Regions from separate parts of the Paraburkholderia sp. RL17-381-BIF-C genome, predicted to be linked through region 2. Evidence: riboswitches for the same ligand, from Rfam matches in the RefSeq annotation. Region 2 holds a riboswitch; each other region holds the start of a gene.

Region 1 (10,574 bases), on a different contig from region 2:
CCTTCGCGCAATATTTTTCAAAAAGTTGAGGAGCACCGAAACAGACCTCACAGCGACACCGCCAATTTAGTTAGCCATCCGATCTAATTGGCCGCTCGCGGAACAATTCTACTTGCGGCATCGAGACAGTGACCCACGACCGCACCTCTACCAAACCCATCTGGCAATGACCCAACCTCGCTATATATAGAGCACTCGCCGCCCGACAGAAAGCAGCGCCAGAAGAAACCAAAGCCGAGTCAGCCGAGAAAACTAAAGTTTCCGCCTTGCCGGCCGTCAACCAAGATATCCCGTCACTCCAATTACCGCCGACCATGGACAATCCAGTCGAGGAACACGTCGACGAACGCTCACCCGCCGCGCAAACGCCAGCCCTCAATCTGGATAATGTCCCGGTGGGCACCGCTCTCGACTGGCCGATCGTCGACGCCGACGGCACGCTCCTTTTCACGAGCGGCACCATCCTCGCGACCACGGACGAACGCACCTTCCTGTTCAACCACTTCCGTCCTCAACGAGGCGACCTGCTGGATGCGGGCACACAAGCGCCACCTCAGCCAGACACTCAGGCAGACCCTGGCGGCCCATTGACGCTAAAGGACATGCACCTGGAAATCGGTGCATTGATCGGTGTGCGTCCGCAACTCGGCAGCGGCGCGCCGATGCATCCATGCCGCATCATCGGCTTCGCACCGAATCACGCGCTCTTCGTCACGCCGCCAATGCACGACGGTCGCATGCTCCCCTTGGGCCTCGGCGAAAACATCGAAATCGTCGCGATTGCCAGTCATGCCGTGTTTCGTTTCGTCTGCACGATCGAGGCAATCTGCCGCTCGCCGTTCGACTACGTCGTGTTGTCGAAACCCGGCGTGATCCGTCGCCTGCGCGAGCGCAAGTCGATCCGCGTCCGCACGCACCTCGCGGTGCGTTTCGGCATCGGTGAAAACGGAGACTCGTATGAGGGGCTTGGACTCGCGAAAGGCATTAGCGCACTGGGCATGCAGTTGATCGCCTCCTGGACGCTGGGTGCTGTCGGCGACCGGTTGCGTCTGGCGTTCCGCCTGAAATCGAAAGATCTCGATACGGAGATCGAAACCACGGCCGTAATCCGCAATGTGCACAAAGGCAACGGGCCGGGCGAGCCTTCGACTCATGGGCTCGAACTCGATCAGCTCGACGCGACCCAGCAAATGGCGATGAAAGTCTTCGTATTCGACCGCCAGGACGACGTGGTGTATTGGTCGAACGGCTTGAAATAAATCAGCGCAGGACGGCGAGCGGCGCAACGCACCCGCTGCTCAGCCCATCAATTCTTCCGGCGTACAACGTCGCGCGCCCCACGCATCGGCGAGCACTTCGCAGCGGCCCAACCGTAACGCCTCACGCTCGAAATCGACGAACACGACTTCGTCCACGTCGAGCGGGCGCACTGGCGTATCGTGCGTGCGCCCGTCGGTGAGGATCCACAGCCAGCGTTGCTGCGCAGGTTTGCGGCGCGCGCTGCGCTCCAGCAGCTGGGTCGCTCGCTGAATGCCGGCAGTGAGCGGTGTGCCGCCGCCGCCGCCCACCGGACTCAACCACCGCTCGTTCCACCAACGCGGCACGGCGGGACCGAATCGCACATCCGCCCCCGCACCGCCGAAACAGACCAGGGCGGCCTCGGCACGCGCGGCGCTCGCGTGGTCGAACAAGGCGACCAACAGTCCCTTGGCGAGCGCGAGGCGCTGCCCGCCCAGCATGGAACCCGAACAATCGAGCACGAAACAATGCAGCACGCCGCCACGCGGCGCCTCGCGCATAAAACGCAGATGCCCGGCTCGCAACGCGCCTTGGCCCTTCGCCGCGAGTGTGTGAGGCCACGCGATGCGCTTGCCCGGCGTCCCATGCAAGCGGCTGTACGCACCCGCACCTTGCCGCCATCGAAAACCGCTGCGCGAGTCAGCGGCGGCGCCCTTCCGATGGCTCAGCGTTTTTTTGCGCTGAGCGGTATGACGCCTTTGACCTGCGTGGTGGCGGCCGGCTCGGGGGCAAGATAGCCCCACTCGCTGTCGCCCGCCGCGTCAGCCGGCGGCGCATTGCCTTCCGCAGACGCAGACGGCCGCCCCGCGCCGCCGCCTTGAGAAGCGTCATTCTCACGCGCGTCCCGATGCGCTTGGGAATCACGAGAATGTCGCCGATGAATCAGCACCGCCTCGGCAACCCGATCGACATGCTCCGCCGTCACCGCAGACGCCTGCTCGAACGCCGCCAACGCCCGCGCCGCGCGCAGCATCACGAGATCGGCGCGCAAACCGTCCACGGCGGCGGCGATGCACAACGTGCTGACACGCGCGTGCACGGCGTCGTCGAACGCGAGTTGCGGCAGCGCGGCGCGCGCCGCTCGAATCTGCTGCACATAAGCCGCCTGCTGCTGCGCATAACCCGCACGAAACCCCTGCGGATCGAGATCGAACGCCAGCCGGGCTTTTACGATAGCCTGCCGCACATGCTGCTCGAAGCAGTTCTGCAACTCGACCATCAAGCCGAAACGGTCGATCAGTTGCGGCCGCAGCTCGCCCTCTTCAGGATTCATCGTGCCGATCAGCACGAAGCTCGCGTCGTGGCTATGCGACACGCCATCGCGCTCGACGGTATTCACGCCGCTTGCCGCCGCATCGAGCAAGGCGTCGACGAGCGCGTCGGGCAGCAGGTTGACTTCATCCACATACAGCACGCCGAGATGCGCTTTCGCGAGCAGACCCGGCGAGAAGCGCACCGAACCGTCGCGCAGCACCGTTTCGATATCGAGCGTGCCGATCAAGCGGTCTTCACTCGCGCCAAGCGGCAAATTCACCAGCTGCCCCTCCGGCAACAACTCGGCGAGCGCCCGCGCTGCCGTCGACTTGGCCGTGCCGCGCGGCCCCGCCACCAGCACGCCGCCCAGCGCCGGATCGATAGCGGCCAGCAAGAGCGCCTGCTGCAAGGGCGCCTGGCCGATCAGCGCGGCAAAAGGAAAAACAGGCCGCCGGGCTGCTGAGTTCATGTTTGCATTCCTTCAATCTGTTGCTCGCTCGCGAGCAGATGCTGTTCCACTTGCGAGCGAAAGTCGCCGGGCGTCTGCCACAAACCGCGCTGCATCGCTTCGAGCAGGCGCTCGCAAATCGAATGCAACGCGTGCGGGTTATGCCGCTGCAAGAACGCGCGGGTGTCAGCGTCGTTCAGATAGGCATCGGTCACGAGCGCGTACTGATGATCCGCGATCACGCGCGCGGTCGCATCGTAGCCGTACAGATAATCGACGGTCGCGGCGATTTCCGCCGCGCCCTTGTAGCCGTGACGCTTCACGCCATCGAGCCATTTCGGATTGACCACCCGCGAGCGGATCACGCGGGCAATCTCCTCATGCAGCGTGCGCACGCGCGGCGCGGCCGGATTGCTATGGTCGGCGTGATACACGCTCGGTTGACCGCCGGCCAGATGCCGTACCGCGGCGACCATGCCACCCTGGAACTGGTAGTAGTCATTCGAATCGAGCAGATCGTGCTCGCGGTTGTCCTGGTTCTGCAGCACCACGTCCAGCGCCGCGAGGCGCGTGCCGAACGCGTGACGCGCTTCTTCGCCCGCGCTCTTTTGCGTGTACGCGTAACCGCCCCACGACTGATAGGCGTTCGCGAGATCGGCGTCGGTCTGCCATTGCCGCGAGTCGATCATGTCCTGCAGACCCGCGCCATACGCGCCGGGCCGTGCGCTGAACACGCGCCAGCCGGCGCGCTTGCGCGCCTCGGCGGCGTCCATGCCGCGCGCGATGAGCGCATCGCGCTCACGCAGCACGCGCGCGCGAACCGGATTCAGGTCTTCGGGTTCGTCGAGTTCCGCGACCGCCTGCACGGCGGCGTCGAACAGATGCATCACGTTGGCAAAGGCATCGCGGAAGAAACCGGACACACGCAACGTGACGTCGATGCGCGGCCGGTCGAACACCTCGATCGGCATGATTTCGAAATCGGTCACGCGGTGGCTGCCGGGCGCCCACTTCGGCCGCACGCCCAGCAACGCGAGCGCCTGGGCAATATCGTCGCCGCCGGTGCGCATGGTCGCGGTGCCCCACACGGAGAGGCCAATGGCGCGCGGATAGTCGCCCTTCTCCTGCAAATGCCGTTCGATCAGTTGCTGAGCGGACTTCAATCCCAGCGACCAGGCCGCTTGCGTGGGAACCGCGCGCGTGTCGACCGAATAAAAGTTGCGGCCGGTGGGCAGCACATCGGGGCGTCCACGCGATGGCGAACCGCTCGGTCCCGGCGGCACGAAGCGCCCTTCGAGACCGCGCTTCAGATGAAGCATTTCCTGCGGGCCGCAGGCGTCGAGCCGCGGCAGCACATCGGCACGCAGTCGCCCGATTACGCGCGCCGCTTGCGGTAAGTCGGCACCAGGCGACGCCGAAGAGGCCGCATCTTGATCGCCGCACACGCCGCGCAACAACTCGGCCGCCAGCAACTCCAGCCGCTCACGCGTGTCGCCGCAGTGCCGCCACGGCGCATCGCTGACATTGCGCAGCACGTCGGGGCGCGGCCCGTCCCACACCGCCGACCAGTCCACCGACAACGGATCGAACAGATGGTCCATCTGCAGATCGCGCGCCAATGCATCGATCAGGCCGGCCTTCGCGCCTTGCCCGTCGCCGACAGGAAAACGCCCAAGCGCCAGCAATGTGTCGCGCCGTTGCACACCGTCCGGCGATTGCCCGAACGTATGCAAGCCGTCGCGAATCTGCGCTTCCTTCAACTCGCACAGCCATGCATCGACGCGCGTGAGGAGCGCGTCCTCATCGTCCTGCCCGGTCGGCGCCGCGAGGCTCAACTCCTCATGCAGCTTATGTTCGACGATGGTCGCCAGAATCGTGCGCCGCAACAGCTTCGAGCGGCGCGGGTCGACCATCAGCGCTTCATAGTATTCGTCCACCTGCCGCTCGAGGTCCTGCAACGGCCCATAGGTTTCGGCGCGCGTGAGCGGCGGCATCAGGTGATCGATGATCACGGCCTGCGCGCGGCGTTTCGCCTGGCTACCCTCGCCCGGATCGTTGACGATGAACGGATACAGATGCGGCATCGGCCCGAGAATCAGATCAGGCCAGCAGGCAGCGCTCAACGCGACGCTCTTGCCAGGCAGCCATTCCAGATTGCCGTGCTTGCCGACATGCACGATCGCGTCGATGCCGAACTGGTGGCGCAGCCAGAAATAGAACGCCAGATAGGCATGCGGCGGCACGAGGTCGGCGTCGTGATAGCTGGCGTAATCGCCCTGTTCGCGCGAACGCGCGGGCTGAATGCCGACGAACACCTGCCCGCAACGCCAGCCCGCGATCATGAAACGGCCGCGCCGCAGCGTCGGATCCTGCTCCGGTGCGCCCCAACGCGCGTTCAACGCCTGCCGCGCCTCGAGGGGCAACGCATTGAAGTGCGCGAGGTAATCAGCGAGCGCGAGGCTTTGCAGTGCGGGACGCAGATCGCGCACCACCGGATCGTTGGTCACGCCCTCGGTGAGCTTCTTCAGCAGCGCGTCGCCGTCGGCGGGCAAGTCGGCGAGACGGTAGCCTTCGTCGCGCAGCATCGACAGAATGCGGACCACCGAGGCCGGCGTATCCAGTCCCACGCCGTTGCCGATGCGCCCTTCGCTCATCGGATAGTTGGCGAGAATCAGCGCGACTGTTTTGTCCGCGTTATCGAGTGAACGCAGACGGCACCAGCGTCGGGCCAGTTCCGCGAGAAACGCCACGCGCTCGGCGTCCGGCTGATACCGCACCACGTCGACCTGAGTGTGCGGACAACGGTATGCCAGCCCCTTGAAGCTGATGGCGCGCGTAATGATGCGGCCGTCCACTTCCGGCAGCGCGATATGCATGGCGATATCGCGCGAATTGAGGCCGTGATTGTCCTTCTGCCAGTCTTCACGATTGCCGCCGCTCAGAATCACCTGGAACACCGGCGCGTCGCCGGCGAGCGCGAGCGGCTCCGGGTCGTCGATCGCGGACGCGGCGAAGGCGGTCGTATTCAGCACCAGCGCGGCATTGTGCTCTGCGCACAGCGATTGCACGACTTCGCGGCTGAACGCGTCTTTGAGCGAGGTAATCGCGATCGGCAACGGATTCAGGCCTTGCGCTTCGAGCGCGTCGATCAGCGTGTCGAACACGGCCGTATTGGCCGCCTGCAGATGCGCCTTGTAGAACAGGATCGCCGCGACCGGCGCGTCCGGTTGCCAGCGCGCCTGCCAGTCGGCGATAGTCGGCGTGTCACGCCCGGGATGATAGAGCGTCGCGGCGGGCAACGCGCGGGGCGGCGCAGGCTCGCGCCCCCAGCCGAAGGTCCGGTGCGCGATACAGCGCAGGAACGCCTCGGCATTCTGCGCACCGCCCTCGCGCAGATAACGCCACAGTTGATGGCACAGCTCGGCGCTTGCAGTACTGCGCGCGAGCAGGTTCGGATCTTCCTGCAAATCGCCGGAGAACATCGCGAGCGTCTGCTGCTTGCGCTCGGCGAGCGCCACCACCTGCTCGATACCGTAAGGCCAATACGCTTCGCCGCCGAGGTGATCGACCACCACCACACGCGCGTGCTGCAAGACGTCTTCGACGTAGAAATCGACCGAGGCCGGTTGCCGCAAATACGTGACGTTCGCGAGCCGCACGCTTGGGAAACCTTCACCCATGCGCGCAATCACGCTCGCGAGCAACGACAGCGTGGTATCGGCGGAGCTGAGCACGACGATGTCGGCGGGCTGCTGATCGATACGGATCACGCCTTGTGTATCGTCGACGAAACCGCCCGGCGTGGTGCGCAGCAGATGCATGAGCGCTTACGCCTGTTGCGTTTCGACGCTCGACGGCACGCCGAGCGCCACGTCGAACGCACGCTGCAACGCGGCCTGATCGAGATCCTCGCCAATCAGCACGAAGCGGCTCGGGCCGCTTTCGCCAGCCTGCCAGCGTCGATCGAAATAGCTGTCGAAGCGGCGGCCCACGCCCTGAATCACGAGGCGCATCGCCGCGCCCGGCAGCGCCGCAAATCCTTTGACGCGGTAGATCGTATTCGTTTCGACGAGCCCTTGCAGCGCGGCGATCACTGCTTCGCGCGAGAGCGCATTCGCCTGCACGACCACCGAATCGAATTCGTCGTGATGGTGGTCGGCGTCTTCGGCGGAACCGTGGTGATCGTGGCGTAGGTGGATCGTGTCTTCCGAAGCGGCTTCGAGCCCCAGTAACGTATGCAGATCGAGCCGGCCCATCTGCGCGCGCACGATCTTCACTTGCGGCGGAATCTCTTCGCGAATCACCAGCTCGACCGCGTTTTGCTGCGCGTCGTCGAGCAAATCGGTCTTGTTCAGAATCACCAGATCGGCGGCGGACAACTGATCTTCGAACAGTTCGTGCAACGGCGATTCGTGGTCGAGATTCGGATCGGCCTTGCGCTGCGCATCCACGGCGACGGGGTTGTCGGCGAACTGACCGCTTGCCGCAGCCGGACCGTCCACCACGGTGACCACGGCATCCACGGTAAAGCTGTTCTTGATCTGCGGCCAGTTGAACGCCTGCACCAGCGGCTTGGGCAACGCGAGACCCGACGTCTCGATCAGCACGTGATCGATCTGATCGCGGCGCTCGACGAGTTTTTCCATCACCGGAAAGAACTCTTCCTGCACTGTGCAGCACAGGCACCCGTTGGCGAGTTCATACAATTGGCCTTCGGTTTCGACGCCGTTTTCATCGCAACCGATTCCGCAACCCTTGAGAATTTCCCCGTCGATACCGAGTTCGCCGAACTCGTTGACGATCACCGCGATGCGCTTGCCGCCCGCATGCTGAAGAATGTGCCGCAGCAGCGTGGTCTTGCCGCTGCCGAGAAAGCCCGTGACGATGGTGACGGGGATCTTGCGCATTTGAGTTTGCATCGTGAGGTCCATCCGTAGGAGTTGCACGTGCACGCCGGCGTGTTTTTGTGTGTCTGTCTGCGCGTCTGCGTGCATCGGCCGGGTAGCCGGGTAAGCGGCGCGTAAGCCCAGCGAGCCAGGACGACAACACAACACGGGGACGAACGACGGGTTGCCGCGACAACAGAAAAACAGGAAGCGGGAATGAGAGCATGAACGCACCGCCGCATCCCCGCGGCGTTCGCCCTTCGTATTCTGGCCGGTATCCGGGCTGGCGAAAGCGCCGCTTCCCCTTCCCGGGCGAGTGATTTCTCGCCCAGTGGTGATATGCCGACGCGGCCTTGCGCGTGGACATCGAAGCCGGCTCCGTGGCGCTAAAGAACTTACCGCAGCACCACATTTCGCTTACCGTTGCGGGGGCAGCACAGGTTGACCCGATCCATGGCAGGCGGGCACCCTGTTTCCCGTTTAACTGCATGCGCACGAGCGCGCACACGAGCACCAAAGTGCGTGCGAGTGTAGGCCCGCGGCCCGGTGCCGTCAAGGAAACGCAAGCCGCAAGCGCTTATCGGGCGGGACGCCATGTGCTATCGTATGCGCGCGTTTGGTGCCCGCACATGCATTCGCGTGTGCAGTTAAACGGGAAACAGGCCGCGCTTTACGCGCTCAACCTGTGCTGTCCCCGCAACGGTAAGCGACCTGCGGCGCGATGTCTTTCATCCCGCGCCGCGCATGCGTTTTTTCGATGCCACTGTCCATGACATTCCAACGAATGCGGACGGGAAGGCAAAGCGCATGAGGCCGCCAGCCCGGATACCGGCCAGACGCGGAGGCGGCGAACCTCAGGGCAACATCACGCCGCCGGCCGCCGGAATCCGCGAGGGACGGATGTGAAGGCGCTGAAGCACGACGTGGCGCATCCGTTCGTCGATCCGTTCCCAAAGGGACCGTGGCGAGCCGCGCGTTTCGCCGTGCCTGAATCCGTAGCACTGCATGCCCCCAAAGTCCGTCATCCGGCGCGCCTGCGCGCTTCGCCCCTTTCCGCCCGTCACGACATGGCGCTCGCCATGCATGTCGCGATGACCCGCGCCTGGCTGATCGGCGCCGGCCCCGGCGACGTCGAACTCATGACCCTCAAGGCGACCCGCGCATTGGCCCAAGCCGATGTGGTGCTGGTCGACGACCTGGTGAATCCCGACGTGCTGCAGTTCGCGCGCGCCGACGCGCAGGTCGTCTACGTCGGCAAACGCGGCGGCCATCCGTCCACGCCGCAGGCCGGCATCGTCGCGCAGTTGCTCGAACACGTGCGGGCCGGGCGCAGCGTCGCGCGCCTGAAAGGCGGCGATCCGTTCGTGTTCGGCCGGGGCGGCGAAGAACAGCAGGCGCTGCATGCGGCGGGCGTCGAGGTGGAAGTCATCAACGGCATTACGGCGGGCATCGCCGCGCCCGCGGCCATCGGCATTCCCGTCACGCACCGCGATCACGCGCAAGGCGTGGTATTCGTCACCGGGCACGGCGCGGGCAGCGGCGAACCCGACTGGGCCGCGCTCGTCGCCACGCGCATGACCCTCGTGATCTATATGGGCATGCGGCGGCTGCACGATATCGTCGACGCGTTGCTCGCGGCCGGCATGAGCGCCGACACGCCATGCGCGGCGATCGAATCGGCCACCCGTCCGGAGCAACGCCATGCGCTCGCGCGGCTCGGCGAGTTCGCCGACACCGTCGCGCGTGCCGGACTCGGCTCGCCCGCGATCGTGGTGATCGGCGGTGTGGCGTCGCTCGCGCTGGCGCGCGCAGCGGCGCGGGCCGATGACGAAGCGCCTTGCGCAGACGGCGCGGCTACACAATGAAGACGCTGAGCGTGGGCATTGGTTGCCGTGCGCACAGTTCGGCCGAACAGATCGACGCGGCGGTGCGTGCCGCGCTCGGCGCGCATGCGTTCGATGAAATCGGCACCGTAGCGTCCATCGATACCAAAGCCCACGAAGCCGGCCTGCTCGAATTCTGCGCGCGTCATGCGCTGCGGCTGACGTTCTTCAGCCGTGAACGGATCGCTGCGATGCCCGTGGGGGAGCCTTCGGCGGCAGCGCGTGAGCACCTCGGCGTGGATGGCGTGTGCGAGCCGTGCGCGCTGCTTGCCGCGACGGACGGACTCGGTGAATCCACCACGTCCGCAGCGCCTCGAGCACGGCTCCTCGTGCGCAAGACCGTCCATGCCGGCGTCACCGTGGCGATCGCCTCGACCACGACCTAAGCCCAACGCGAACATCCAAACAACGACACTCAGGAACAGAACCTGCAATGAAGACCGATCCCGAATCGCATCAACGCATGACCGAGCGCCGACGCGAAGGCCACGAGAAGAAACAGGCCAACGCCACCGTCGAAAAAGGCCTGCTGATCGTCAACACCGGCACCGGCAAGGGCAAAACCACCGCCGCATTCGGCATGGCCGTGCGGGTGTTGGGCCACGGCATGCGCCTTGGCGTCGTGCAGTTCATCAAGGGCGCGCTGCACACGTCGGAGCGCGACTTTCTCGGCGCGATCGCGAACTGCGATTTCGTCACGATGGGCGACGGCTACACCTGGAACACGCAGAACCGCGACGCCGATATCGCGACCGCGCGCAAGGGCTGGGACGAAGCGCGCCGCATGATCGAAAGCGGCGAGTA
Region 2 (10,574 bases):
CGATGCCGTTCATGCCGGGCATGGCGAAATCCACCATCAGCAGGTCCGGCTTGTCGTCCTGCAAACGGTTCAGACCGGCGCGTCCGTCGGCGGCTTCGGTCACGGTGTAGCCGAGCATTCGCAGCGACTCGACCAGCATGGCGCGCACCTCGCCATCGTCTTCAACCACCAGCACGCGTTTTTCGCCCACCACGTTCGCTTCCGCGTTCGCTGCGGCTTCGGCCTGCGGCGTCACGCGTTCGCGCAATGGCAGCCAGATCTCCACAGTGGTGCCGACGCCTTCCTCGCTGAACAGACGCGCAGTGCCGCCGGCTTGCGTCGCGATGCCGTAGACCTGGCTCAAGCCGAGTCCCGTTCCCTTGCCGATCGGCTTGGTGGTGAAGAACGGATCGAACACGCGCGACACGACATCGGGTGGCACGCCTGAACCGGTATCGGCTACTTCGATGACCACGTAGGGGCCACCTTCGAGTGTCTGATCCGGCGCTTCGCGCTCTTTCACGCGAATGCCGAGCTGGCCGCCGGCCGGCATCGCATCGCGTGCGTTGATGGCGAGATTGAGAATGGCCAGTTCGAGCTGATTGGCGTCGGCCTCGGTCCACATCTCTTCGCCGTCGAAGTCGTTGGTATAACGGATGCTCGACCCGAGCGACACCGTGATGATGTCGCGCATGCCTTGCAGCAACGTCACCACGTCCACGGCTTTCAGATCGAGGTTACTGTTGCGTGAGAATGTGAGCAACTGACCCGTCAGTTTCGCGCCGCGTTCGGTCGCCCGCTTGACGGTGGCGGCCATGCCACGAAGACGCTCATCGCTGCTCACGCGTGCGATCAACTCCGCGTTGACCATGATCACGTTCAACAGATTGTTGAAGTCGTGCGCAATGCCGCCGGTGAGTTGCCCGAGGGCTTCCATTTTCTGCGATTGCACGAGCACGGCCTGCACTTTGGCGCGCTCGTGAATCTCCATCATCAACCGGTTGTTGGCGGAAGCCAGTTCGTGGGTGCGTTCGGCAATGCGACTCTCCAGCGAGTCGTTCAGTTGCACCAACGCCTCCTGCGCCTGGATCCGTTCGGCCAGATGGCGGCGCGACTCGTATTGCCGCGCCCGTGCCCGCAATGACGACGCCACTGCGCGCCGCAGTGTTTCCGAGTTCAGCGGACGTTCGAGCACGACCACGTTGCCGAGCCGTTCCAGCACTTGCAGCCCGCGTTCTGAGCGATGCCCGACGCGTGAGGCGGCGAGCAGGGTGAACGGGAAGTCGGACCAGGCCGGCTGTTTTTCGAGCCAGTTGAACAGGCGCATGGCGTGGTCGCCCGCGAGCGCTTCTTCGGCGATCAACGCCGCGCCCGCGCCGGCGTCGAGCGCCTCGGTGAGCGCGTCGGCATCGCGGCATGCCATGCAGATGCGGTGGTCCTTTTGCAGTACTTCGGCGATCACATCGGCGTCGCGGCCAAACGGTGCCAGGATAAGGACGCGTTGCTCCATGAACTCACTTCCCGGGCGTTTCGATGACGCGGTTCGTTGCCCCGAGCAGGGCGGTACTGCCACGATAAGCCGGCAATCCGGACAGCACGCCTTCGAAGTCGCGCAGCGCCTCGCCGACTTCCACGCCGCCGCTACCGAGACGGAACTGGCGGATCGAGCGTTCGTGGGCGTTGGCGCGGCTCTTCACGGCAGTCACGGCGGTGAGCACTTCGCCGTGGTGCTCGAAATAGCGGAACAGCACGACCACGTCGCTCAGATAGCTGATGTCGATATCGTTCTGCACCTCGCCGATAATGCCGTGCTGCCCCAGCACGAGCATCGTGATGACGCCTTGCTGATTGAGATAGCCAAGCAGTTCGTGCATTTGCAGCAGCAGATAGCGCTCGCCGGGCATGGCCTGGAGATAGGCGTTCAGGCTGTCGATCGCAACGTACCGGACGCCTCTGTGTTCGACCGACTTGCGCACGTCGCTGGCGAACTCGCCCGGCGAGATTTCCGCCGGATCGATCTGGCGCAACGTCAACAAACCGCTCTCGACGTGCGGGGCGAGATACATGCCGAGCGCCGCACAGCGGATCATCAGCGTGGTCAGCGTTTCGTCGAATACGTAATAGACGCAACGTTCGCCGCGCTCGAGCGCCGCGATCAGGCACGACACCACCGTGGTGGTCTTGCCGACGCCCGAGGGGCCGATCAGCAGCGCGTTGGTGCCTGGGATCAGTCCGCCGCCAAGCAGCGCGTCGAGGCCTTGCGTTCCGGTGCTCACCACCTCGGCGTTGAACTCCGTGTGGTGCTCGGCGGCGACGAGGCGCGGATAGACATGGATGCCGCCGGTGTCGAGCGTAAAGTCGTGGTACCCCTCGCGAAACTTGATGCCGCGCATCTTGGCGACGCGCGCGCGGCGGCGATTGCCGCCATAGTCGTGTACCAGATTGTCGAGGCTGATCACGCCGTGCGCGATGCTGTGCAACTGCACGTCGCCCGGGTCGGACGTATTGTCGTCGAGTAGCAGCACCGTGCATTCGCGGGTGGCGAAATAGCGCTTGAGCGCCAGAATCTGTCGCCGGTAACGCAGCGGGTTCTGCGACAGCAGACGCAACTCGGAGAGGCTGTCGAGCACGATGCGCGCGGGTTTGAGTTCGTCGACCTGCTGGATCACGTTGCGCACGGTTTCGCCGAGTTCCACTTCGGCCGGGTGCAATACGGTCTGCTCGTACTGGGGGTCGAGGCCTTCGTCGGAGAGCAGTTCCAGCACCGTGAACCGGCTGATGTCCCAGCCGTGACTGTCGGCCACCGCGATCAATTCGGAGCGGGTTTCGGAGAGGGTGATGTACAAACCTCCCTGACCTTCTTCTACACCCTTGAGTAAGAACTGCAAGGCCAGGGTAGTTTTACCTGTTCCGGGCGCGCCCTCCACCAGGTACATGCGGTGCGCTGTCAGACCGCCTCCGAGGATGTCGTCGATTCCATCGATTCCGGATGACAGGCGGGCCGGTGTGTTGGCGACGTGTCTGTTTGACATGGCGTGGCGTTTCGCGTGAATGAGTGGCTGATCATTTCCAGCCGGTACGCCGAGAATGCAATTTGCGTGCCCGTCGACGCCGGCCTTACGCGCCGGCGCGTGCCATCACCAGTTGAATGAAGCGCGTGGCAGCGCTGTTATGCAATGCCGCCGGATAGGCCAGATGCAACGGCGCGCTCAGTTTCGACGGATTCGCGAGCGTGCAATACACGGTGCCTACCGGGTCGTAACGTTGCATGGAAGCAGGCACCAGCGTCACGCCGAGACCCGCGGCAACGAGGTTGATGCCTGACAGCATGCGCGGCACTTCACGCGCGATCCGCGGGACGAAACCCGCTTGCCGGCAGGCCGCGAGGATGTCGGCATACATGCCGGGCGCGCCCGGGCGGCGGACCAGAATGAAATCTTCGTGCGCCAGCGCCTTCAGCGACACGCGCGGCTGCTTCTTGCCCTTGAGCAAGGGATGGCCGACCGGCAACACCACGACCATCGGCTCGTCGAGGAGCAACTCGAAGGCTACGCCCTCGCGCGCTTCGACGGGCTTGCGCAGAAACGCCGCCTGAATCTGCCCCGCAGCCAGGCGCTCGATGATCTCCGCCGCATTGAGTTCGGCAAGCTCCACGGCGACTTCGGGACACACCTTGCGAAACGCGCGGATCGCCTCGGTCGTGAACGGATGAAACGCCGCGGAACTCGTCAACCCGATCGACATCGTGCCGAGTTCGCCGCGCGCAATCCGGCTCGCCTTGTCCACCGACTGCTGCAGGTTCTGCAGCAAGCGTTGCGCGTCTTCCGCAAAGGCCTGCCCGGCCGGTGTCAGGGTGACGCCTCGTGGCATGCGCACGAAGAGTTCGAAGCCGATCTCTTCTTCGAGCGTTCGGATCTGCTGCGAGAGCGGGGGCTGCTGCATGGCAAGGCGCTCAGCCGCACGCGTGAACTGGCCTTCTTCAGCGACTGCCAGGAAGTAACGCAGATGCCGCAATTCCATGGTGTTTCGTCTCCCGGCTGCATTCGAACGCCTGCCCACTGCCATATTCATAAAATATGGGTTGTGCGTAAAACAGGTATTTTACATTTGCCACAGCCGACCCTACGATCGTAGTCGAGTTTTTCAACGACAGATTTGACGATGCACCGCGTTCAAGACAGTGCACGGTAATCAGGAGCAAGCTACATGACGGTCAATCTCTCACGACGTTTCGGTATGCGCTGCGCGTTGACAGGCGCTGCACTGCTGATGACGCTCGCGCAACCCGCGCTCGCGGTCCATCCTTACGAGCCGCATATGAAGCCGGTGGCGACAATCTCGGATACGCGCTTCACGCTCGACACGCCGCAAGGGCACGCGGAATTTCCGCTGTATCTGTCGAAGGACTGGCGTGTCGCGCAACCGCAGGTGACGCGAGCGGTGATCGTGATTCACGGCAAACTGCGCAATGCGGACGTGTACTTTCGCACCGCGCAGAACGCCCGCGATGCCGCGCATGCAGACCCCGACGCCACGTTGCTGATCGCGCCGCAATTCCTCGCCACGCTCGATACGCGCGTTCACGACGAACCTGCCGATTTGCTGCGCTGGACAGGCGACGCCTGGATGGGCGGCGAGGCGGCTCGCGCGCCGCTGCCCATCAGTTCCTACGAGGTGCTGGACGCGATCGTCGCGCGGCTCGCCGATCGCAAGCTGTTTCCCAATTTACGGCACGTGGTGTTCGCCGGGCATTCGGGTGGTGGACAAGTCGTGCAGCGCTACGCTGTCGCGGGGCACAACATCGCTGCGCTGACTGGCGAGGGTATCGATGTGCGCTACGTGGTGGCAAGTCCTTCAACCTATGCGTATTTCGACGCGCAACGGCCCAACGCGCAAGGCGTGGCTGCGCCGTTCGATGCCGCGCAATGCCCCGACTTCAATCAGTGGAAATACGGCATGGACAACCGGCCGCCGTATCTCGACAACCGTACACCCGCGCAACTCGAAGCGGCCTATGCGGCGCGGCGGATCGACTACCTCGTCGGCGGCGCGGACGATGATCCGCAGCAGAGCGCGCTCGACAAGACCTGCGCGGCCGAAGCGCAAGGGCCACAGCGCGTCGCGCGTGCGCAGGCGTACTACCGCTATATCCAGTCGCGCCACCCGGACGGCTTGAAGCAGAGCTTTCACATCGTGCCCGGCGTGGGGCACGACGGTTCGCGCATGCTGACCTCGGTGTGCGCGCTGGCGGCGATGTTCGACACTCAGGGATGCGAACAATGAGCGAAGCGACCTTCAATCAGCGTGAAGGTGGGGCGTCCGGCGCCGGGGCCTCGAACGCATTGAGTCCCGCGATGGTGCGGCGCGCGATCTTCGCCTCCGTACTCGGCAACGGGCTCGAGTGGTTCGACTTTCTGATTTACGGCTACTTCGCGAAGATCATCGCGCAAGTGTTCTTTCCCGGCGGTAGTGGTTTCGTCTCGATCATGCTGACGCTTGCCACGTTCGCGGTCGGTTTCATCGTGCGGCCGATCGGCGGCATTCTGCTAGGCATTTATGCGGACCGGGCAGGGCGCCGTAAAGCGCTGTCGCTGCTGATCATTTCGATGGCGGCCAGCACGTTGCTAATGGGCCTCACGCCGGGTTATGCGCGCATCGGCGTCGCGGCGCCGATGCTGGTCGTGCTCGCTCGCCTGCTGCAAGGGCTCTCCGTGGGCGGACAATTCGCGACCGCATCGGCGATGTTGGTCGAGTATGCGCCGCCGCACAAGAAGATGTTCTATGGCAGCTTCAACATGTCGGCGCAGGCGTTTGCGCTGCTGTTGTCTTCCGGGGTCGGTTATCTGCTGACCACGCAGCTCACGCATGAGCAACTCGTGGCGTGGGGCTGGCGTCTGCCGTTTCTGTTTGGTGCGTTGGCCGGGCCGTTCGGGTTTTATATTCGCCATCGCGTGGCCGAGTCGCCGGAGTTCGAGCGCCTGCTCGACCACAAGGACAAGCCGCCGCGCGTCACGATCCGCCAGTTCTTCCGTGACAACGGCGATGCGGCGGTCTGCGCGATGGGCGTGATCATCATCGGCGCGGCGACCAATTACGTGTGGCACTCGTATCTGTCGGTGTATGTCGAGCGGCAATTGCATCTGCCGCTCTCTACCGCGTTGCTCGGCGCGTTCGTGTCGGGTGTGCTCAATCTGTTTCTGTTTCCGCTATCGGGCAAGCTCGCCGATCGTTATGGCGCGTACAAGCTGTTCTATCCGATCGTGATTGCGTGGATGGTTTGCGTGTACCCGCTTTATCACTTCGTCGTGACGAATCCGACGCCGGGGCATCTCTTCATCGCGCAGATGGTCGCGACGGTGTTTCTCGCCGCGATGTCCGGTGCGCATCCCGGCATGCTCGCCACCTTGTTTCCGGTGCGCAGCCGGTCGGCGGGCGTGGCGCTGTCGTACAACATTGCGGTGACGCTGTTCGGCGGCATGGCGCCGCTCACCATTACCGGCTTGACGCGCGTGACAGGCAGTAGTCTTACGCCCGCGTTTTACCTGATTTTTGCCGGTTTTGTGTCGCTCGCGATGGTGTACTCCACGCGTGCCGGACGTATGGCGGGTGACGCGGCGCCGAGGCCCGCCACTCATTGATCAACCACGAGCGTATTGCATGACCCAGTACTTGATGACAGACGACGAGCGAGCGCCGAATGAACGTCCGGTGGCGGTGGTCGCGAGCCGGCATCTGAGCGTCGCGACGAGAGCCGGCAGCGGCACTGTGCCCGTGTTCGCGAATGGCGACTGGCTGGCGCCGACGCGCGAAGTTCGACGCGCAGTGATTCTGATTCACGGCCGCCTGCGCAACGGCGACACTTACTTCGATCTCGCCGAGCGGTCGTGCGCACTTGCCGGCGGCAGCGCGGCCGATACGCTGCTGATCGTGCCGCAGTTTCTCGCGACCGCGGATGTCGAAGCGCATGCGTTGCCGCCGTCCACGTTGCATTGGGACTGGACGAGCTGGATGGGCGGCGAAAACGCCGAAGGTCCCGCGCCGATCAGTTCATTCGATGTACTCGACGCCATTGTGCACACGCTCGCATCACGCGAGCAGTTCGCGTCGCTCGCCGAGGTGGTGGTCGCCGGGCACTCGGGCGGCGGGCAGGTCGTGCAGCGCTATGCGGTGGTCGCGCGCAGCGAGGCACCGCTCACCGCACGCGGCATTGTGCTGCGCTACGTGGTGGCGAATCCTTCGTCGTATGTGTATTTCGATGCGCTGCGGCCTACAGCCTCTAGCGAGTTCGCGGAGTTCGATAGGGCGATGTGCCCGTCGTTCAATCGCTGGAAGTACGGGCTCGAAGATTTGCCGGCTTACGCGCGCGAGTCCGGCGACGCTGGTTCCGCGGCGGCGCTCGAAGCGCGCTACGCGCAACGCGACGTCACCGTGCTGCTCGGCGGCGCGGATTGCGATCCGCAGCATCCGGCGCTCGACCGTTCATGCGCCGCGCAAACGCAAGGAAGCCACCGTCTCGGGCGAGGACTCGCTTATGCGCGTTATATGGCGGCGCGGCATGCGGAAGGATTGGCGACGCATCGGACATTCGTGATCGATGGTGTCGGGCACGATGCCAAAGGGATTTTCTCTTCGCCTCAAGGACTGGCTGCTTTGTTCGGCGCGGGTCTGTGATGCGCGTTGCGCGAGAGCGTGCGTGAGGCGCTCGGCGCGCATGGGCACGAAGCGTGCTACTTCGCTTCATGTTACCTGTGAGCCACTTAGAGCACCGCGCCGACATGAACAGAACCCGATTGCTTGCCTCCGCGCTTGCCGCTGCATCATTCGGCGCGTTGCTGCCGTGCAGCGCCAATGCCGACGACGCGCCTAGCCCCTGTGCATCACTGAAACGCATCGTAGCGGCGGCGCCTGGCGGCCTCGCGTCGTTGACGCCGGACGATGGCAAAGGCGTCGCGCAACCCTACGGCGACGACGCGCAATGTTCGGCGAGCCACGGCAGCTATCAATGCACGTGGACGCCGCATCACGACGCCGGTTCAAATGCGGACGCGCTGCAAGCGGTCGCGGCGGACGTCGCGTCGTGTTTGCCCGACGCGACACACGACCAGAATTCGCCGGGACGGCAGCACTTTTATCTCGGCGCGAAGGGCAAGCGGACCGACATTACCGTAACGCCGACGGGTTCGAACAAGTTGCGCCTGGTGGTGTCGGGCAAGTGAATCGGGCTGCGGCGTGAAAGCGGCTAATGCGTCGCCGGCCACCACGACCAGCCGCGTGATGAGCGCCGCAACTCGATCATCGAAAGCGGTGCGATTTCAATGCGCGAAAACACCACGGGCGATGCCCCCAGCGCATACACGATCGCTGCTCTGAGAAGCGGCGCGTGCGTGACGGCGACCACGTTGCACATATCGGCCGATGCAAGGTCGGGCGTGCCGCCTAGCGCAGCGAGCCATTCTCCTACCCGCTTTACGAGCTGACTGAACGACTCGCCGCCGTGCGGCGCGGCGTCGGGATCGCGTGTCCATGCGGCGAGATCTTGCGGCGCTTCGGCTTCGAGATCGGCAAGCCGCCGCCCTCGCCAATTGCCATAGTTCATGTCCGCCAGCGCGACATCGACCGACGCGGCCAGGCCGAGGGCCGCCGCCGTTTCTTGCGCGCAGACGGAAGGGCTCACATAGGCTGACGCGCTTTCCGCGATCGCCAGCCGTGTGTTCGTGGCGTGGGCGCGGGCTTCTGCGATAGCGCGGGCGTCGAGCGGGTCATCGGCGGGGAAACGGCCTGCACGTTGGGCTGCGGTCGATGCGTGGCTGATAAGTAATAGCCGTATGTCCACTCTGTTCATTTCCTGTGAGGCTGCGCCGAAACTTGGCGTTGGCGGAAAGGGTGCGTCCGCTTTGCGTTGCCGGGTGCCGGAGTTTAGCGCGTAGAATAGCCGGACTGCGAAGCACGGAAGCCGGTGAAAACCCGGCGCGGTCGCGCCACTGTAATCGGCAGCACATGCCGAAAGCCAGACCTGAGCTTCGCATCATTCCTCTGCAACGACTATCGGGGCGCGTAACCCCAGGAGATGTCCATCATGACAGCTGTTTTCGATCCCGCTTCGCAGCCTGCTTCTCAGGCCGCTTCTCAGCCCGCTTCTCAGCCCGTTTTTGAACCCACGCCGATTCCGCTGCGCGAGTTGCTGCCGTGGGTCGTGTTCGGGGGGCTGCTGCTGTTGCTTGCGCTTTACTTCGTGGGAGCGGAACAGGGTGCCACATCGCTGGTGCCCGGCATGTACGTGCATGAGTTCGTGCACGACGGTCGCCATCTGCTCGGCTTTCCCTGCCACTAACGGAGTCGGACATGGTCGGTAAATTGTTGGTGCGCGGGATGCTGGCAGGCATCGCCGCGGGACTGCTCACGTTCGGCTTCGCCCGGGTCGCGGGCGAGCCGCAAGTCAATCAGGCGATCTCATTCGAAGAAAGGGCGGATGCCGCGAAAGACGAGGCGCCCGAACCCGCGATGGTGAGCCGCGAGACGCAACAAGGACTCGGCCTGTTGACCGGGGTGGTGGTGTACGGCGCGGCGTTTGGCGGGTTGTTCTCGTTGGTGTTCGCTTACGCGTATGGGCGCGCGGGGGGATTGAGCGCACGCGCGTTGTCCGCGTGGCTGGCGCTCGGTGCGTTCATTGTGCTGGCGGTCGTTCCCAACCTGAAGTATCCGGCGAACCCGCCTGCGGTCGGCGACCCGGAGACGATCGGGACGCGCACGGGCCTGTTCTTTCTGATGATTGCGATCTCGCTGGCCGCGATGGTGTTTTCGCTCAAGGTGCGGCGCCGTGTGGGCGCGAAACTCGGCGCGTGGAATGGCTCGATCGTGGCGGGGTTGGTGTTTGTCGTGATTATCGCGGCGGTACAACTGTCGATGCCGACTTTCAATGAAGTGCCGGAGGGTTTTCCGGCGGCGCTGCTGTGGAAGTTCCGTGTGGCGGCGCTGGGTATGCAGGCGATCATGTGGACGACGATTGGACTGCTGTTCGGCGCGCTCGTTGAGCGCGGCGCGTTTATGCGGTTGGGCGGTCGGCCGGCGGTGTAGTCGGCTTGATGGTTGGTGGAGGCGATGGGCGCAACCGCCTCGGTGGTTGTGCCCGGCGTTCTCTGCCTGGCTCGTCGCTGTTTGCGCGCAGGGGTCGAGAAGGTTTGTGCGTCAAGGAGTTGGGGCTGTTGTGGGGTGGTTATCCACAGGCTTGAGCACAGAATCTGTGGATAAAGTTCCAGCAGTGAGACGTCCCAGCTTCGCGGCCCGGTCGTCGGGGGCAAAGCAGAGCAATCCTATGCCCGCGCCAATCCAGCCGGTTTGTCGGGCAAAGCCGTTGTTGTTCAGGTCGAAATAAGTCGCGCTGGTGTTCGGGGGGCAGGTTTATTCCTGAGCCGGTCAGGTCAAGAACTAATGGGCTGGTTGAGTCCAACGGAGGGCCGTCGTATTTGCCCAGGGCGCCGCCACCTGCGCCTGAACCGGGCCAACGCATCGGCGACACTCGCAATTACCGCTCCAATGGTATTCAGCACGTCCGCGACAGTACTTGCCAGGTTCAGACCACTTGCGCTTAGCCGATT
Region 3 (10,574 bases), on a different contig from region 2:
GCGGGTCCGCATGAAAACCGGCGACGAGATCCACTTCGACTTCCGGCCAACGCCGGCGGAATTCGTCCATCACCGGCATCAGCCAGTCGAAGCAGGTGTGGCATTCCAGCACGATGCGCAACTCGCCGCGCGTGTCGCCCTTCAGGCGCACAAGATCGCGTTCCGCCGCGCTCACCGCCGCGATGGTCTCGCGGCCAAGCGCCAGCAGCCGCTCGCCGGCGGCGGTAAAACGCAGACCCTGCTTGGTGCGCTCGAACAGCGACACCTCGTAATGCGCCTCGATATCGCGAATCTGATGAGACAGCGCGGACTGGCTCAGATGGACACGCTCGGCGGCCGCCACCAGCTTGCCCGAATCGGCAATGGCGATCAGCGAACGCAAGTGGCGAAGCTCAAGCATGGAATGGCTCCGCGTAGAACGAATCAGTGTGGATATGAATTTGGCTCATACATTGGTGAAAACATGTCGCTTGATGAATCATAGCGCGACTTTCACACTGGACGCCAATTCATACAACGCACAACAGGACTTCACATGGCCCGCACGCACATTCCCGGTTTTCCTCGCATCGGCGCACAACGCGAACTGAAATTCGCGCAGGAATCGTTCTGGCGCGGCGAATCCGACGACCAGCATCTGCGCGGCGTCGCGCGCGAATTGCGCGCCCGTCATTGGCAATTGCAGCGGGACGCCGGACTCGATTTCGTCACCGTCGGCGATTTTGCCTACTACGACCAGATGCTCACCATGAGCGCGTTGCTCGGCGCATTGCCGCAGCGCTTCGGCTTCGAGCCGAAGGCGCTGTCGCTCGCCCAGTACTACGAGCTGGCGCGTGGCAACGCCGCGCAACCGGCAATGGAAATGACCAAATGGTTCGATACGAACTACCACTACCTCGTCCCCGAACTCGGGCCGCAGACGCGCTTCGACGGCGGCGTCGAATGGCTGCTCGAGGAGATCGACGAAGCGCTCGCGCTGAATCTGCCGGTCAAGCCGGTGCTGATCGGGCCGATCACTTACCTGTGGCTGTCCAAGAGCCATGTTGCCGGCTTCGACCGTTTGTCGTTGCTGCCGAAGCTCGTGATCCGCTACAGCCGCCTGCTGGACAAGCTCAAGCAGCGCGGTATCGAGTGGGTGCAGATCGACGAGCCGGCGCTGTGCGTCGATCTGCCCGCACAATGGCTCGAAGCGTTTTCCGCCGCGTATGACGTGCTCGGCACGTCGGGCGTGAAGCTGCTGCTCGCCACGTACTTCGAAAGCGCTGCGGAACACGCGCCGCGGGTGGCCGCGCTGCCTATTGGCGGCGTGCATCTGGACCTGGTCCGCGCCCCGCAACAGCTCGACGCGTGGCGTGCGGCATTGCCCGCGCATGCGGTGCTGTCGGCCGGTGTGATCGACGGCCGCAATATCTGGCGCGCGGATCTCGGCGAGATCGTCGAATCGTTGCAAAGCCTGCATGCGGAATTCGGCGAACGCTTGTGGATCGCGCCATCGTGCTCGCTGCTGCATGTGCCGGTTTCGCTCGACGCAGAGAAAAAACTCGACGCCGATCTAAAACCGTGGCTCGCCTTCGCCACCGAAAAACTCGCTGAAGTCGCCACGCTCGCCCTCGCCTTACGCGATCCCGCCGCGGCCGAAGCCACGCTCGCCGCCGCAGACCGCGCGCTCGAAGGACGCCGCCACTCCAGCGCGGTGGTCAACGCACTCGTGCAAAAACGCGTGGCCGCGGTGAGCAGCGCGATGGCGCAACGGCAAAGCCCGTTCGCCGAACGCAACCGCGTGCAGCGCGAAGCGCTCGGCCTGCCGCTCCTGCCGACCACCACGATCGGCTCGTTCCCGCAAACGCCGACGATCCGCCAGGCCCGTGCCGCCTACAAACGCGGCGAACTGCGCGCGCTCGACTATCTGCAACGCATGCGCGCCGAGATCGAGATCGCCGTGCGCAAACAGGAAGAACTGGGCCTCGACGTGCTGGTGCACGGCGAAGCCGAGCGCAACGATATGGTCGAATATTTCGGCGAACAGTTGTGGGGCTATGCGTTCACGGAAAACGGCTGGGTGCAGAGCTACGGCTCTCGCTGCGTAAAGCCGCCGATCATCTACGGCGACGTCTACCGTCCCGAACCGATGACGGTCGAGACCACGCGCTACGCGCAATCACTCACGCAGCGCCTGATGAAAGGCATGCTGACCGGCCCTGTGACGATGCTGCAATGGTCGTTCGTGCGCGACGACCAGCCACGCTCGACCACCGCGCTGCAACTCGCGCTCGCGATCCGCGACGAGGTCGTGGATCTGGAAAAGGCCGGCATTCGCATCATCCAGATCGACGAACCGGCTTTTCGCGAAGGCTTGCCGCTGCGTCGTGCCGACTGGGCCGCTTATCTGGACTGGGCCACGCGTGTGTTCCGCATTTCGGCGGCGGGCGTCGCCGATCAGACGCAGATTCATACGCACATGTGCTATTCGGAGTTCAACGACATTCTGCCCTCGATCGCCGCAATGGACGCCGACGTGATCACCATCGAGACCTCGCGCTCGGCGATGGAACTGCTCGACGGCTTCGGCGCCTTCGCGTATCCGAACGAAATCGGCCCGGGTGTCTACGACATCCACTCGCCGCGCGTGCCGGGTGCGGACGCGATGCAACGTCTGCTGGAACGTGCATGCGAAGTGATTCCGGCCGAGCGCCTGTGGGTCAATCCCGATTGCGGGTTGAAGACGCGCGGCTGGCCGGAAACGGAAGCCGCGCTCGCGAATATGGTGCGGGCCGCCAGGGCGTTGCGCGCGAAGCTCGCGGCGAAGCAGCCGGAAGAATTGCCTGCGTGATGTGATCGGTCGTTGAACTAGCGTCGAACGCCCATTCGCGCGCGGTATCGTGCCGCGCGAATGGGCGCTTCCACGTTTGCCGGTTCAGTCTTTCGCGTACAGCGTCGAGTCCGCGAAGCCTTCGGCGGCGAGCACCTGGCCGACCAGAATCAGCGCGGTCCGCTCGATGGAACTCGACTGCACTTTGCCGACGATATCGTCGAGCGTGCCGGTGATCTTCTCCTCGTCCGGCCAGCTCGCGCGATAGATCACCGCGACCGGACACGCGCCGCCGTAATGCGGCCGCAATTCATCGACGATGCGCGCAAGATGCCGCACGCCGAGATGAATCGCCATCGTCGCGCGGTGCCGCGCAAGGTCAGCGAGCTGTTCGCCTTCCGGCATGCTGGTTTTGTTCGCGAAGCGCGTGAGTATCAGCGTCTGCGAAACATCGGGCAGCGTGAGTTCGCAGCCCAGCGCCGCCGCGCAGGCGGCCGTGGCGGTCACGCCCGGCACGATCTCATAGGGGATATGCAACTCGCGCAGGCGGCGAATCTGTTCGCCGATCGCGCCGTACAGCGATGGATCGCCGGAATGCACGCGCGCCACGTCCTGGCCTTTGGCGTGCGCCGCCGCGAGCAGCGCGACGATCTGATCGAGATCGAGTTCGGCGGTGTTGACGACCTGAGCGGCCGCGTGACCTTCGAGCACCGCGGCCGGCACGAGGGAACCCGCGTACAGGATCACCGGGCAACTGCGCACGAGCCGCTGCCCTTTCACCGTGATCAGTTCCGGGTCGCCCGGACCGGCGCCGATAAAAAACACCGTCATTCATTACTCCATGATTCGTTAGCGCGGCATGGCAGGCATGCGCGATTCAGGCGGAAGCTCAATGCGCCGCTTGCAGCGCTTCGAGCAGGTCGGCTATGCGCTCGAACTCCCGATCCGCCGCCGGCAACTCGGGCCGGCGCAACATCACGACCGGCAGACCCCGCTCACGCGCGACTTCGAGTTTTGCCTCGGTCGCGTTGCCGCCGCTGTTTTTACTCACCACCACGTCGAAGGCTTGCAGGGCGAACAGCGCGCGTTCGCCTTCGAGCGTGAATGGGCCGCGCGCCGCGATGATCCGCGCACGCGCCGTGTCCTCGTGCGAATCGAGGCAACGCACGGTCCAGAACTGCTGCGGGGGAATCTCGTCGAGATGCGCAAGCGGTTCGCGGCCGAGCGAGAAGAACGGCTTCCTGAACGGCGCAAGCGCATCCGCGAGCGCGCCCCAGTCACCGACCATGCGCCAATCGTCGCCGGCTTGCGGCTGCCAGGCCGGACGGCGCAGCGCCCAATACGGCACACGCGCGACGCGGCTCGCCTGTGCCGCATTCGCGCTGATTTGCGCGGCATACGGATGCGTCGCGTCGATCACGAGGCCAATGCCCTCACTGTCGATGTAACGCGCCAGGCCCTCGCTGCCGCCGAAACCGCCCACGCGCACCGAGCACGAGAGATCGCCCGGCACCTTGCCAAGGCCGGCGAGACTGTACACGTGGACGGGATCGTTGAGTTCGCGAGCGATCCGCAATGCGTCGCCGGTGCCGCCGAGCAGCAGAATCCGCTTCATTGCGCGGCTCCGATCAGGTTGCCCTGGCGGTCGATCGCGAACATTTCCACGTGGACCTGCGGCGGCACGATATCGCGCGCCACGGCCAGCGCATGCCGGCAGACGATATCGCCGAGCGGCACCTGCTGCTCACGCGCCAATGCAACCGCCTGCTGGCTCGTATTGGCCGCGCGAATCGCCGCCTGAAGCGCGGCGTCGGCGCCGTGTTCGGCCGCCCACTGCGCGAGCCGTTCAAGATCGATGCTCGAATGACGGCTATGCAGATCGAGATGCCCCGCCGCCAGCTTGCTGAGTTTGCCGAAGCCGCCGCACACGCTCAGACGCTCGACCGGCGCGCGCTTCATATGCTTGAGCACCGCACCGACGAAGTCGCCCATTTCGATCAGCGCGATATCCGGCAGACCGTAGTGCGCGCGCATCGCGTCCTCACTGGCGTTGCCGGTGCAGGCGGCGAGATGCGTGTAGCCGTTGGCGCGCGCGACATCGATGCCCTGATGGATCGACGCGATATACGCCGAGCACGAAAACGGCCGCACGATGCCGGTGGTGCCGAGGATCGACAGACCGCCGAGAATGCCGAGACGCGGGTTCATCGTTTTCAGCGCGAGCGCTTCGCCGCCTTCCACGCCGATCGTCACCTCGAAGCCGCCGCTATAGGCATGCTCCGCCGCGAGTTCGGCCAGATGCTCGGTCATCATTCTGCGCGGCACGGGGTTGATCGCCGGTTCGCCAACCGGCAGCGTCAGTCCCGCACGCGTCACCGTGCCGACGCCCGGCCCCGCGCGAAACGTCACGCCCGGCGTGGCGACGAGGCGCACGCGCGCGAATACGAGCGCACCATGCGTCACGTCGGGATCGTCGCCGGCGTCCTTGATGGTGCCGGCTTCGGCGCCGCCGGCGCCATCGTCGATCAGGCGGCAGAACACCAGCGGCATCGGCACATGCTGGCCCTTGGGCAATACGATCTCCGCGACGTCGCTGGCCACGCCCGCGAGCAGCAGACGCGCCGCCGCCAGCGACGTCGCGGTGGCGCAACTGCCGGTCGTGTAGCCGCTACGCAGCGGCGCGGGTTGTTCGGGCGTTTCTTCGCGCATCAGGGTTCTTGGGGTGAGTCGGGGTTCCTCACAGCACCTCCGGCCGGCTTGGTCACATCCAGCAGCGTGATTGGCAGCGCCTGCCGCCACGTATCGAACCCGCCGAGCGGTTGCGCGTCCGCGAGCGCGATCCGCGTCAACGTGCCGCCGTGCCGCTCGCGCCATGCCGCCAGCGCCGCTTCGCCTTGCAACGTGACCGCGTTGGCGACCAGCCGGCCGCCCTCACGCAGACTGACCCAGCACGCTTCGAGCACACCCGGCACCGTCGCACCGCCGCCGATGAACACCGCATCCGGCGCCGGCAGCCCTTGCAACGCGGCAGGCGCGCGGCCCGCGACGAGTTGCAGGGTTGGCACGCCCAACGCATCGCGATTATGTTCGATGAAGCGCTGACGCTCCGCATGCCCTTCAATTGCGATCGCCCGGCACGTCGGATGCGCGCGCATCCATTCAATGCCGATCGAGCCGCTGCCCGCGCCCACGTCCCACAGCAATTCGCCGGGCGCCGGCGCGAGACGCGCGAGCGTGATCGCGCGCACATCGCGCTTGGTCAACTGGCCGTCGTGGCGAAAAGCGTCGTCGGGCAAACCGCAGGTCAGCGGCAAACGCGGCGCGCCCTCGGTGGCACGGCAGTCGAGTGCGATCAGATTCAGCGCGGCCACCTCGCCCGCCGGCCATTGATCCGCACGGCCGTCGATGCGCCGCTCCAACTCGCCGCCCAGGTGTTCCAGCACGCTCATACGGGTCGCACCGAAACCGCGCGCGTTGAGCAACTCCGCGAGCGCGGCGGGCGTGCGACCGTCCGCGCTCAGCACGAACACGCGCGCGCCATCGTGCAGATGCGCGTTCAACGTCGCCAACGGCCGGCCCACCAGCGACACCGTCGCGACGTCCTGCAACGGCCAGCCGAGGCGCGCAGCGGCCAGCGACAACGATGACGGCGCGGGCAGCACGCGCAACTCTCCTGCCGGCAACTGTCGCGCGAGCGTCGCGCCCACACCGAACAGCATCGGGTCGCCGCTCGCCAGCACGCACACTGCGCCGCCACGCTCAGCCAGCAAAGGCGCGAGATCGAACGGACGCGGCCACGCGGCACGGCGCGCGGCGAGCCGCGCGGGCAGCATCGCCAGATGACGTTCGCCGCCGTACACCACCGACGCTTCCAGCAAAGCACGCCGCGCGGGCCTTCCCAAACCGGCGAAACCGTCGTCGCCTATGCCCACCACCGTCAGCCACGCCGGCATGCACCCATCCTCATTCTGTGTCTTCAAATAGTCCGCTGTACCGCGCCGATCAAAGCGCCCAGCCTCGTTGTGCTGTTCGAAAAAAGGCATAATACAGCCGCCGGTGCCCTTCGGGGCCGAAGAGGGAACACAGTGCCACTGTGGCTGCCCCCGCAACTGTATGCAGCGAGTCCGCCTGCGCTCCACGCCACTGGTTCGACCGGGAAGGCAGCGGCGGACCATGACCTGCCAGCCAGGAGACCTGCCGGCGAGACTGTTCGTGCCAGCCAACATCGGGCGGGGTGTACCGATGCCGCAGCGATGCCCGCTTCACGGCATGCTCGGGCCGTCGCGCGACGCTAAACCGGTGTCCGTCTTGAATCATGCTTCGCCTTCCACCATTGTCTCCGACGCGGCCGCGACGCCGCGGCCCTCGGCGTGTCCGGGGCTGCTGCGCATCGTGGCCGCCCGCGACGGCGGGCTTTGCCGCATCAAACTGCCTGGCGGCGAGTTGAGCGCGGCGCAGGCGCGCGCGATCGCGGATGCCTGCGCACGCTACGCTGCCGGGGCAATCGAGCTGACCAATCGGGCAAATCTGCAGGTGCGTGGGGTCAAGCCGGGTGACGAAGCGGCGTTGATTGCGGCGCTCGTGGCTGCCGGGCTCGGGCCGAGGCCGTCGAGCGGCGCGGCGAAGGCACCGGACACACCAGCGGCAATCGCCGCCGACGACGTGCGCAACGTGATGATCAGCCCCGCTGCCGGACGCGATCCGTCAGCCCTGTTCGACACGCGCCCGCTGTGCGCCGATCTGCTTTCGATGCTGCAAAGCGAAACCCGTTTCGCGGCGCTGTCGCCGAAATTCGCGCTGCTGCTGGACGGCGGTGAACGGCTCGCGAGAGTGGATCATCCGCACGATGTCTGGCTGGCGGCGTCGCAGGAGTCTGACGGCGTGCGATTCGTATTCGGGCTGGCGGGTTGTCCGCCCGCGAGTGCGTGCGCGGGCTCGCCAACGCAGCACGACGATACCGGTTCGCCGGATCTTGCTGCAAAACCCGGTGCGCACAGCACGGCTGCACTGGCCGCGGTTCTGCCTTCACAGGTCCCCGCTCTGGTGCGCGCGCTGCTGCTCACCTTCCTCGAGCTCGCCCCCGCCGACGCCACGCGCATGCGTCACCTGCTAGCCGGCCATTGCGCCGACGCGCTCTTGCATCACGCTCAACGGTACGTCCATTTTCCGCTGACGCGAGACGCGTCGCTGGCCCACTGGCGTCGAGCCGCGCCCGCCGATGCGAGCCTGCGCCTCGGCGTCCACCCTCAACGGAGGCCCGGGGCCTCGCACGTAGGCGGCCAGCCAACGCTCGGACGCCTCGACGCCGGCACCTTGCGCGCCCTCGCCGCGCTGTCCCAGCAGCACGGTAACGGCACACTGCGTTTCACCCCCTGGCAAAGCGTGCTGCTGCCCGACATCGCAACGCACGCGGTTCCCGCTGTGCTATCCGGCTTGACCACGCTCGGCCTCGCCACCGATCCCGCGCAAGCCATCACGCGCCTGATTGCCTGCGCCGGATCGAGCGGCTGTGCGAAGAGCCTCGCCGACACCAAGGCCGACGCGCTGCGCCTCGCCGCCCGCCTGCCTGACGGCGTCGACGTGCATCTGAGCGGCTGTTCCCGCTCGTGCGCCGCCGCGCATTGCGCGCCATATACGCTGCTAGCGGCGGCGCCCGGCCTCTACGACCTTTATCGACGCGACGGACGGCCCGGTTTCGGCCAGTGCGTCGCGCGCCAACTGACGATCGACCAGGCCGCCGACATGTTCGAACGCCTGGCCCGGAGTAACACCGATGCTTGATTACATTCGCGACGGTCAGGAGATCTACCGCCAATCCTTCGCGACGATCCGCGCGGAGGCCGACTTGTCGCGCATTCCCGCCGACCTCGAAAAACTCGCGGTGCGTGTGATCCACGCGTGCGGCATGGTCGATGTGATCGACGATCTGGAGTTTTCCGCAGGCGCGGGCACGGCGGGCCGTGCGGCGCTCGCGCAAGGCGCGCCGATCCTGTGCGATGCCGGCATGGTCGCGCAAGGCATCACGCGCGCGCGGCTGCCGGCGAACAACGAAGTCATCTGCACGCTCACGCACTCGGACGTGCCGTCGCTCGCACGCGAACTCGGCAATACCCGCTCCGCGGCCGCGCTCGAATTGTGGCGGCCGCATCTGGCGGGTAGCGTCGTCGTGATCGGCAATGCGCCGACCGCGCTGTTTCATCTGCTCGATATGCTCGACGCGGGCGCGCCCCGGCCTGCCGTGATCCTCGGCTTCCCGGTGGGCTTTGTCGGCGCGGCCGAATCGAAAGCCATGCTCGCGGAAAACAGTCGCGGTGTGCCCTATGTGATCGTGCACGGCCGTCGCGGCGGCAGCGCCATGGCGGCGGCCGCCGTGAACGCGCTGGCAACGGAGGTCGAATAAATGACCGTGCAAGGACGTTTGTTCGGACTTGGCGTCGGCCCCGGCGACCCGGAACTCATCACGCTGAAAGCACTGCGTTTGCTGAAGGCGGCGCCGGTGGTCGCGTACTTCGTCGCGAAGGGGAAGAAAGGCAACGCGTTCAGCATTATCGAAGCGCATTTACACGACGCGCAGCAGCATCTGCCGCTGGTTTATCCCGTCACCACGGAAGCGCTCGAACCGCCGCTTTCCTACGAAGCGATCATCGCCGATTTCTACGACACCGCCGCCGAAATCGTCGCCGCGCATCTCGACGCGGGTCGTGACGTCGCCGTGATCTGCGAAGGCGATCCGTTCTTCTACGGCTCGTACATGTATTTGCACGACCGGCTCGCGGCGCGCTACGAGAGCGAAGTCGTGCCCGGCGTGTGCTCGATGCTCGGCGGCGCGGCGGTGCTCGGTTCGCCGCTCGTGTACCGCAATCAGAGTTTGTCGGTGCTCTCGGGCGTGCTGCCCGAAGACGAGTTGCGCCGGCGTCTGGCCGATGCCGACGCCGCCGTCGTGATGAAACTCGGCCGCAACTTCGACAAGGTGCGGCGCGTGCTGGGCGAACTCGGCCTCGCGGACCGCGCGCTCTACGTCGAACGCGCGACGATGGGCAATCAACGCATCGTTGCGCTCGCCGACGTGGATCCGATGGCGTCGCCGTATTTTTCGCTGCTCGTGGTGCCGGGGGAAAAATGGCAAGGATGAACGCGCCCGCGATCGTGATTCTCGGCGCGGGCGCGTTGGCGACAGCGCGACGCATTCAGGCGCTGTATGCGGATAGCCGGGTGCACGGCTTGCGCGGACGTGTCGAGGCGGACGTGGCTTACAGCGAACTCGGCGCGCATTTGCGGGAACTGTATGCGCGCGGCACGCCGATCGTCGCGTTGTGCGCGGCGGGTATCGTGATTCGCTGCGTCGCGCCGTTGTTGGCGAACAAGGGCGTCGAGCCGCCGGTGCTGGCCGTTGCCGAAGACGGCAGCGCGGTCGTCCCGCTGCTCGGCGGTCTCGCCGGCGTCAACGTGATGGCGCGCGAGATGGCCGCGATGTTGGCCGTGCCGCCTGCCATCACGACGAGCGGCGAATTGCGTTTTGGCACCTGCGTGCTCAATCCGCCTGATGGCTATACGCTCGCCGACGTCGGGCAAGGCAAACGCTTCGTGTCGGATCTGCTGGCTGGCGAAAGCACGCGTATCGAAGGCGACGCGCCGTGGCTCGATGACGCGCAACTGCCCCGCTCCGACTCGGCGCGCCTCGCGATTCGCGTGACGCCGCGTGCGTGGGACGGGCGCGAGGATGAGTTGGTGATTCATCCGCGAAGTGTGGTCGCGGCGGTCATGG

Evidence for each region. A riboswitch is a leader RNA that binds a small molecule or an ion and turns the genes downstream of it on or off. The one in region 2 is predicted to bind cobalamin.
Region 1: another riboswitch for cobalamin. It lies ahead of cobA (uroporphyrinogen-III C-methyltransferase); the one in region 2 lies ahead of P0D70_RS26320 (CbtB domain-containing protein).
Region 3: another riboswitch for cobalamin. It lies ahead of cobG (precorrin-3B synthase); the one in region 2 lies ahead of P0D70_RS26320 (CbtB domain-containing protein).

Annotation. Positions count from the first base shown of each region.
Region 1 is NZ_JARESX010000055.1:59-10,632, forward strand. It holds gene P0D70_RS26740 (flagellar brake protein) at 315-1,259, shown strand; gene P0D70_RS26745 (vWA domain-containing protein) at 1,299-1,889, opposite strand; gene P0D70_RS26750 (magnesium chelatase ATPase subunit I) at 1,964-3,022, opposite strand; gene cobN (cobaltochelatase subunit CobN) at 3,019-6,822, opposite strand; gene cobW (cobalamin biosynthesis protein CobW) at 6,829-7,920, opposite strand; cobalamin riboswitch at 8,140-8,420, opposite strand; cobalamin riboswitch at 8,488-8,738, shown strand; gene cobA (uroporphyrinogen-III C-methyltransferase) at 8,979-9,752, shown strand; gene P0D70_RS26770 (cobalamin biosynthesis protein) at 9,749-10,156, shown strand; gene cobO (cob(I)yrinic acid a,c-diamide adenosyltransferase) at 10,204-10,574, shown strand, end outside.
Region 2 is NZ_JARESX010000052.1:37,423-47,996, forward strand. It holds gene P0D70_RS26280 (ATP-binding protein) at 1-1,489, opposite strand, end outside; gene P0D70_RS26285 (ATPase domain-containing protein) at 1,494-3,011, opposite strand; gene P0D70_RS26290 (LysR family transcriptional regulator) at 3,097-3,999, opposite strand; gene P0D70_RS26295 (alpha/beta hydrolase) at 4,186-5,262, shown strand; gene P0D70_RS26300 (MFS transporter) at 5,259-6,617, shown strand; gene P0D70_RS26305 (alpha/beta hydrolase) at 6,637-7,650, shown strand; gene P0D70_RS26310 (hypothetical protein) at 7,755-8,195, shown strand; gene P0D70_RS26315 (histidine phosphatase family protein) at 8,219-8,812, opposite strand; adenosylcobalamin (AdoCbl) riboswitch at 8,901-9,053, shown strand; gene P0D70_RS26320 (CbtB domain-containing protein) at 9,056-9,310, shown strand; gene P0D70_RS26325 (CbtA family protein) at 9,322-10,053, shown strand.
Region 3 is NZ_JARESX010000087.1:14,986-25,559, forward strand. It holds gene P0D70_RS32005 (LysR family transcriptional regulator) at 1-400, opposite strand, end outside; gene metE (5-methyltetrahydropteroyltriglutamate--homocysteine S-methyltransferase) at 536-2,830, shown strand; gene cobM (precorrin-4 C(11)-methyltransferase) at 2,915-3,640, opposite strand; gene P0D70_RS32020 (cobalt-precorrin-6A reductase) at 3,699-4,424, opposite strand; gene P0D70_RS32025 (cobalt-precorrin-5B (C(1))-methyltransferase) at 4,421-5,518, opposite strand; gene cbiE (precorrin-6y C5,15-methyltransferase (decarboxylating) subunit CbiE) at 5,518-6,762, opposite strand; cobalamin riboswitch at 6,847-7,025, shown strand; gene cobG (precorrin-3B synthase) at 7,079-8,590, shown strand; gene P0D70_RS32040 (precorrin-8X methylmutase) at 8,583-9,209, shown strand; gene P0D70_RS32045 (precorrin-2 C(20)-methyltransferase) at 9,210-9,941, shown strand; gene cobJ (precorrin-3B C(17)-methyltransferase) at 9,938-10,574, shown strand, end outside.